2 linked regions of the Sporichthya polymorpha DSM 43042 genome follow. The protein of the gene in region 2 interacts with the protein of the main gene of each other region in a pairwise test. Links are inferred from orthologs where the notes say so. Each region holds a gene or a part of one and is shown on either strand. Other genes may lie near its edges. The genes, in order: SPOPO_RS0122525 and SPOPO_RS0117230.

What was found.
Region 1: the proteins of SPOPO_RS0117230 (region 2) and SPOPO_RS0122525 interact in binary tests that used the Escherichia coli proteins (3 or more experiments, as listed by UniProt). The link is inferred for Sporichthya polymorpha DSM 43042 from one-to-one orthologs.

The regions. Positions count from the first base shown.
Region 1 is NZ_KB913029.1:4,625,994-4,629,201, forward strand. Bases 103-3,005 are described here. They hold SPOPO_RS0122525 (ABC-F family ATP-binding cassette domain-containing protein), read right to left. Parts: upstream 2,402-3,005; coding sequence 803-2,401; downstream 103-802. Other genes in these bases: SPOPO_RS0122515 (hypothetical protein), read left to right, coding at 103-315; SPOPO_RS0122520 (helix-turn-helix domain-containing protein), read right to left, coding at 395-610; SPOPO_RS0122530 (branched-chain amino acid ABC transporter permease), read left to right, coding at 2,496-3,005. Also shown: more of SPOPO_RS0122515, read left to right, coding at 1-102; more of SPOPO_RS0122530, read left to right, coding at 3,006-3,208. UniProt on the Escherichia coli protein: Genetic data indicate it may be involved in ribosome assembly or function.
Region 2 is NZ_KB913029.1:3,538,164-3,542,799, forward strand. What follows is about bases 111-4,441. They hold SPOPO_RS0117230 (multifunctional oxoglutarate decarboxylase/oxoglutarate dehydrogenase thiamine pyrophosphate-binding subunit/dihydrolipoyllysine-residue succinyltransferase subunit), read right to left. Parts: upstream 4,088-4,441; coding sequence 311-4,087; downstream 111-310. Other genes in these bases: SPOPO_RS34870 (DUF6104 family protein), read right to left, coding at 123-299; SPOPO_RS33020 (allene oxide cyclase barrel-like domain-containing protein), read left to right, coding at 4,410-4,441. Also shown: SPOPO_RS30200 (PAS domain S-box protein), read left to right, coding at 1-103; more of SPOPO_RS33020, read left to right, coding at 4,442-4,636. UniProt on the Escherichia coli protein: E1 component of the 2-oxoglutarate dehydrogenase (OGDH) complex which catalyzes the decarboxylation of 2-oxoglutarate, the first step in the conversion of 2-oxoglutarate to succinyl-CoA and CO(2).

The sequences.
Region 1 (3,208 bases), 1.1 Mb from region 2 along the record:
TGGGTCTCGGTGTTCGGCCTGAGCGTGGCCGGCATCGAGGGCGACGGGAAGCTGACGCTCCTCGCCGCACTCGCCGGGCTGGCCGCCCTGGCGTTCGGCACCGACGTGATCGGGCGGCGCAAGCTTCCGCAGCCCGCCTACGTCGCCGTCTCCGGCATCGCGGGCGCGATCGTGGCGATCGTCGCGATCGCCGACCTGAACGAGTTCGCCGCGTTCGGGCTCTACCTCACGCTGTTCGGCGGGGTGGCCTGGGCCGCCGCGCTCGGGTGGGAGTTCCTCGCGGGTCGCAAGGCCGCTGCGGCCGACGCCGCCTGAGGTCCCGCAGAACGAACGTGAGCCGGCTGGGGCGCTCTCGCGCTCCAGCCGGCTCAGTCCGTTCGGAGAAGTCTCGGCGTCAGGCCTTGACCTTGCCCCGGGTGGCGCCGCCGCGGCCGCGGAGGGTCACACCCGACTCCGTCAGCATGCGGTGGACGAACCCGTAGGAACGTCCGGTCTCCTCGGCGAGGGAGCGGATGCTCCGCCCCTGGCCGTACTTCTTCTTCAGGTCCGCGGCAAGACGCTCTCGCGCGGTGCCGGTGACCCGGCTGCCCTTCCGCAGGGTTTCGGCCACGTGGTGCCTCCGATCGAACTGTCGCTCAAACGCGAACCGGTCTCTGACCCCGAGACCTGCATGATCGGCGGGAAAGTGGGTGTCGTTGAGGGCGTTCGGCGAAAGTGATGACGCCTGCTACATGACGATCTGGCAGATGTCATGACCGATCGGAACGAATCGGGCAGAACCCCGGAAAATCCGGAAAAGCGATCACGCAAGCGCCACAAGATCCGCATACTCGTCGCCCCAGAGGTCCTCGATGCCGTCCGGCAGGAGGATGAGCTTCTCCGGGTTCAGGGCCTGCACCGCACCCTCGTCGTGGGAGACCAGGACGATCGCCCCGGCGTAGCGCCGCAGGGCGGCGAGAATCTCCTCGCGGCTGGCGGGGTCCAGGTTGTTCGTCGGCTCGTCGAGCAGCAGGACGTTCGCGCTGGAGACCACCAGCGCCGCCAGCGCGAGCCGCGTCTTCTCCCCGCCCGAGAGGACGCCCGCGGGCTTCTCGACGTCGTCGCCGCTGAACAGGAACGAGCCGAGCAGCTTGCGCAGGTCGGTCTCGGACATGTCGGGCGACGCGGACTGGATGTTCTCCAGCACCGTTCGCTCCGGGTCGAGCGTCTCGTGCTCCTGGGCGTAGTACCCGATCTTCAGCCCGTGCCCGGGCACGATCTCACCCGTGTCGGGTTGCTCGACGCCGGCCATCATGCGGAGCAGCGTCGTCTTGCCGGCGCCGTTGAGGCCGAGGATGACGACCCGCGCGCCGCGGTCCACGGCGAGGTCGACGTCGGTGAAGACCTCCAGGCTGCCGTAGGACTTCGACAGCCCGGTCGCCATCAGCGGGGTCTTGCCGCAGGGCGCGGGCTCCGGGAAGCGGATCTTGGCGACCTTGTCGGCCTGGCGCGGGCCCTCCAGGTTGGCGACGAGTGACTCGGCCCGCCGCAGCATGTTCTGCGCCGCGACCGCCTTGGTCGCCTTGGCGCGCATCTTGTTCGCCTGCGCGGTGAGCTCGGCCGCCTTCTTCTCGGCGTTCGCGCGCTCGCGGTGCCGCCGCCGCTCGTCGGTCTCCCGCTGCTGCAGGTACGCCTTCCACCCGACGTTGTAGACGTCGAGCGCGCAGCGGTTCGCGTCGAGGTGGAAGACCTTGTTGACGCACTGCTCGACCAGCGCGACGTCGTGGCTGATCACGATCAGCCCGCCCGGGAACGACTTGAGGTAGTCCCGCAGCCAGACGACCGAGTCGACGTCGAGGTGATTCGTCGGCTCGTCGAGCAGCAGCGTCTCCGCGCCGGAGAACAGGATCCGTGCCAGTTCGACGCGGCGGCGCTGACCGCCCGAGAGCGTGTGCAGCGGCTGACCGAGGACGCGCTCGGGCAGCCCGAGACTGGCGGCGAACGAGGCGGCCTCGGACTCGGCCGCGTAGCCGCCCTTCGCGACGAACTCGGCCTCCAGGCGGGAGTACCGGCGCATCGCCTTCTCGTGCGTCTCCGGGTCCGCGCTGGCCATCTGGCCCTCGGTCTCGCGCATCCTCATGACGATCTCGTCGAGACCGCGCGCGGACAGGATCCGGTTGCGGGCGAGCACGTCGAGGTCGCCGGTGCGCGGGTCCTGGGGCAGGTAGCCGATGTCGCCGGAGCGGGTCACCGCACCGGCGGCGGGCTGGCCCTCCCCCGCGAGCACCTTCGTCAGCGTCGTCTTGCCGGCGCCGTTGCGGCCCACCAGGCCGACGCGGTCGCCGGGGCCCACACGGAACGTCGCAGCGCCGAGCAGGAGCCGCGCCCCCACCCGCAGCTCAAGTCCGGTCGCGGTGATCATGCCTTGACGGATTCTAGGCGGCGCCGATTTTCTAGGCTGACGCTGCCCGCGCCCAATCCAGTCCCGGGGATGGCCGCGTAGGGAAGGCGTACGCATGCTCGGAATCGATCCGAACCCGGACCTGTTCGGTCCGGCGCTCGTGATCGGCCTGGCCAACGCCGGAATCTTCAGCGTCCTCGCTATCGCGCTGGTGCTCACCTACCGCATCAGCCGCACGATCGGGTTCGTCCACTACGGCATCGCCGTCGTCGGCGCGTACGGGTACTACCACTTCACCGTCGAGTACACGATGCCCGGCGCGGTCGCCCTGGTCGTGCTTCTGGGCATCGGCGCCGGGGTCGGCGCCGCCTACGGCCTGGTGATGATGAACTCACGCATCGCGTTCCTGCCGCCGCTGACGCTCTCGACGGTCTCGATCGCCGCGATGCTGATCATCGGCGCGATCGCGACCGAGAACTTCCCCGTCGCACCCGACGTCGCGATCAGCGCGAGCCCGTTCGGCGAGAGCAGCTTCCGCGTCTGGGGCTTCAACGTCACCGCGCACCGGTTCGCCTGCCTCGTGATCAGCCTGATCCTCGTCGGGCTCGTCTCGCTCTACCTCAACCACACCCGCGCCGGGGTCAACGTCCGCGCGATCAGTGACGACGTCGAGGCCGCGCGGTGGTCGGGGATCCGGCTGTACCGGATCGGCGTCGGGTCCTACGCCGCCGCCGGCGCGATGTCCGCGCTCGCGGGAGCGCTGCTCGCCCCGCTCGCGGGCACCGACCTGTCCGCGATCCTGCTCGTCTTCTTCCGCGCGCTGACCGT
Region 2 (4,636 bases):
CGAGGAGGACTGGGCGACCCTGACCCGCCTCGTCGGCCGCGTCGTCGGGCAGCGGCAGTCCCTCGACGACCAACTCCGCGCGGCGGTCGCACTCAGGGACTGACGCACCACGACGGGGTCCGTCAGTCCTCGTCGTCGTCCAGTCGCGCGAGCCACGTGGCGAGGCGCTCGATCGGGACCTCGAACTCGGGGTGAAGGTCCACGAACTCCGAGAGCCGGTCCGCGAGCCAGGCGAGGTTGACGTCCTCCTCGCCCCGGCGCGCGGCCAGCTCCTCGATCCCGCGGTCGGTGAAGTACATCTGCTCCGCCGTTACCGGGCGAACGCCTGCTCGATGAGCAGCTGCTGCTCGTACTCGTGGACGGAGTGCGAGCCGACCGCCGGCGCCGAGGACGCCGGGCGGGAGACCCGGTAGAGCACGCGGCCGACCTGCTCGGCGAAGTGCAGGGCCATGAACGGCCACGCACCCTGGTTCGCCGGCTCCTCCTGGACCCAGCGCACCTCGCCCGCGTTCGGGTACTTCGCGAGCGCCGCCTTCAGCTCCTCGACCGGCAGCGGGTAGAGCTGCTCGACCCGGACCAGCGCGGTGTCCTGCGCCGACCCGTGCTGCTCCCGCTGCGCCGACAGGTCGTAGAAGACCTTGCCGGTGCACAGGATCACCCGCGTGACCGCCGACGGGTCGACGGTGTCGTCCGCGATAACCGGCTGGAAGTGCCCGGAGGTGAACTCGCCCGGGGCCGAGACCGCGGCGCGATGCCGCAGCAGCGACTTCGGCGTGAAGATCACCAGCGGCCGGTGGAACGGACCCAGTGCCTGCCAGCGCAGCAGGTGGAAGTGGTTCGCCGGCGTGGTCGGGATCGCGACCGTCATGTTCCCCTGCGCGCACAGCTGCAGGAAGCGCTCCGGGCGGCCGGACGAGTGGTCCGGACCCTGACCCTCCATGCCGTGCGGGAGCAGGAGCACGACGCCCGACGTCTGGCCCCACTTCTGCTCACCGGAGGAGATGAACTCGTCGATGATCGTCTGGGCGCCGTTGACGAAGTCGCCGAACTGGCCCTCCCAGCACACGAGCGCGTCGGGCCGCGCCACCGAGTAGCCGTACTCGAAGCCGAGTGCGGCGAACTCGCTCAGCAGCGAGTCGTAGACGTAGAACGTGCCCTGGTCGGGGGACAGGTTCTGCAGCGGGTTGTACTCGGCCGCGGTCTTGCGGCAGACGAGCACCGCGTGGCGCTGGGTGAACGTCCCGCGGCGGCTGTCCTGCCCGGCCAGGCGGACCGGACGGCCCTCCAGCAGCAGGGAGCCGTAGGCGATCAGCTCGCCGAAGCCCCAGTCGATGTTGCCGGTCTCGATCATCGCGGCGCGCTTCTGCAGCAGTGGCGCGACGCGGGGGTGGACGGAGAAGCCCTCGGGGACGTTGACCTGGCTCTCGACGATCCGCTTGAGCGACTCGCTGCTGATCGCAGTGTTCACCGAGGTGGCCGGCGCCTGGTCGTTGCTGACGGGCTGCGCCACGGTCGCGGGCGTGCTCGAACTGCCGCGCGTCTCGGCGAAGACCTTCTCGAGCTGCTCGCGGTAGTCCTTGAGGGCCTCCTCGGCCTCCTCGAAGGTGATGTCGCCGCGCCCGATTAGCGCCTCGGTGTAGAGCTTGCGGACCGAGCGCTTCTGGTCGATCAGGTCGTACATCAACGGCTGGGTCATCGAGGGGTCGTCGCCCTCGTTGTGGCCCCGTCGCCGGTAGCAGATCATGTCGATGACGACGTCCTTCTTGAACGCCTGGCGGAACTCGAACGCCCACCGCGCGACGCGCACGCAGGCCTCCGGGTCGTCACCGTTGACGTGGAAGATCGGCGCTGCCACCGTGCGCGCGACGTCGGTCGCGTACAGGCTCGAACGGCTGGACGTCGGTGAGGTCGTGAACCCGACCTGGTTGTTGACGACGACGTGGACGGTGCCGCCGGTGCGGTAACCGCGCAGCTGCGACATCTCCAGCGTCTCGGCCACGACACCCTGGCCGGCGAACGCGGCGTCGCCGTGGAGGAGGACGGGCAGGACGGTGAAGCCGCTCTCGCCGCGGTCGATGATGTCCTGCTTCGCGCGGACGATGCCCTCGAGGACGGGGTTGACCGCCTCCAGGTGCGACGGGTTCGCGGCGAGGTAGGTCTTGACCGTCGAGCCGTCGTGTGCCGTGTACACGCCCTCCTGGCCGAGGTGGTACTTCACGTCGCCCGAGCCGTGCATCGACTTCGGGTCGATGTTGCCCTCGAACTCGCGGAAGATCTGGCCGTAGCTCTTGCCGACGATGTTGGCGAGCACGTTCAGGCGGCCACGGTGCGGCATGCCGACCGCGACCTCGTCGAGCCGGGACTGCGCCGCGGCGACGAGGAGCGCGTCGAGCAGCGCTATGACGGACTCGCCACCCTCGAGCGAGAACCGCTTCTGGCCGACGTACTTGGTCTGCAGGAAGGTCTCGAAGGCCTCGGCCTCGTTGAGCTTGCGCAGCACGCGGAGCTGGTCGTTGCGCGGGAGCCGGTCCGGGGCGCGCTCGACGCGCTCCTGGATCCAGAGCCGCTCCTTCGGGTCGGCCATGTGCATGTACTCGATGCCGACCGTGCGGCAGTACGAGGAGCGCAGCACCCCGAGGATGTCGCGCAGCTTCATCAGGCCCGACAGGGAGAACGTCGTGCCGGAGACGAACTCGCGGTCGAGGTCCCACAGCGTCAGACCGTGCTTGACGATGTCGAGGTCGGGGTGGCTGCGCTGCTTGTACTCGAGCGGGTCCGTGTCGGCCATCAGGTGGCCGCGGGTGCGGTAGGCCTCGATCAGCTCGTGGACGCGGGCCTGCTTGGAGACCTGGTCCTCGTGGCTGGTCGCGATGTCGGTCTCCCAGCGGATCGGCTCGTACGGGATCCGCAGCGCCGCGAAGACGTCGTCGTAGAAGTTGTCCTCGCCGAGGAGGAGCTGGTGCAGGCGGCGCAGGAACTCACCGCTCTGCGCGCCCTGGATGATCCGGTGGTCGTAGGTGGACGTCAGCGTCATGATCTTGCTGACCGCCATGTTCGCCAGCGTCTCGGGCGAGGCGCCCTGCCACTCGGCCGGGTACTCCATCGCGCCGACGCCGATGATCGTGCCCTGACCCTGCATCAGACGCGGCACCGAGTGGACGGTCCCGATCGTGCCCGGGTTGGTGAGGCTGATCGTCGTGCCGGCGAAGTCGTCGACGGTGAGCTTGTTGTTCCGGGCCCGGCGGACGATGTCCTCGTAGGCCAGCCAGAACTGCGCGAAGTCGAGCGTCTCCGCCTTCTTGATCGAGGGGACCAGCAGCGACCGCGAACCGTCGGCCTTGGTCACGTCGATGGCGAGACCCAGGTTCACCGACTCCGGCGTGACGAGGGCGGGCTTGCCGTCGATCTCGGTGTAGCCGCAGTTCATCGCCGGCACGTCCGCCAGCGCGCGGACCACCGCGAAGCCGATCAGGTGGGTGAAGGAGACCTTCCCGCCGCGGGCCCGCTTCAGGTGGTTGTTGATGACGATGCGGTTGTCGATGAGGAGCTTCGCCGGGACCGCGCGCACCGACGTCGCGGTCGGGACGGTGAGGCTCGCCTCCATGTTCGTGACGACGCGCGCCGCCGGGCCCTTGAGCGGGCTGACGTTCTCCGCCGGGGCCGCGCTCTTCGCGGGGGCGGGGGCCGCGCTCTTCGTCGGGGCCGGAGCCGCGGGCGCGGCGGACTTGGCCGCGGGAGCCGGGGCCGCCGGAGCCGGAGCGGGGGCCGCGGGAGCGGGGGCCGGTGCGCCCTGGGCGGGGGCCGGTGCGCTCTGGGTGGCGGCCGGCGCGGGGGCCGGGGGAGCCGCGGCGGGGGCGGCGGAGGCGGCCGGAGCGCCGGTTGAGGCGCTCTCACCACCGGCCGGGGTGGCGGGCCGGGTCAAGATTCGGTGAATTCCGGTGTCGGAACTCGGGGTGTAGTCGGCGAAGAACTCCCACCAGGCGGGATCCACGCTGTTCTTGTCCCGCAGATACGCCTGGTAGATCTCGTCGACCAGCCACTCGTTGGTCCCGAACCCGGACAGCGGATTGGACTGCGGTGACGACACGGTTTTGATCAACCTCTTCCGGGCTGCGCACAGGGACCAGACGGGACCTCGAACCACTGGTTCCGCCGCTCTGACCAGCGTAGTCGCCGTGTTCGTCCGGTCACAGGTCGGTATGGGTGGCCCAACTCACCTGCCCGCTTCCGCGCGTTCCGGCCCTGCGAATTGGATGTGCCGCCTGACCTTCGTGGTCTACCGCTCACCCGTTCGGCGTGGATGTTTGCCACCGTTTTGGGGGCATTTGTCAGGTTTCGGCGGATCCTGACGGGCACGTGAAATCCGTTCGAGACCCCTGGGGGGTTCTCGGGAGATGGGGCGAGGACTCATGGTTACTCGACGTTTCACCTCGGCCGCTCTGGCCGCCGGGGTCGCCACCGCGGTGGGCGTCACCTTGTTCATGGCCGGCGCGCCGAGCGCCGGCGCGGCCGTGGCCGACGACGACCTGCGCGGCCGCGCACTGCAGGACTACACGGTCGACACGGGGCGCAACGGCCCCAGCGTCGGTGACCGGTACGTCTTCTCGGAGCGGCTGTTCAACGAGGACAACAAGCG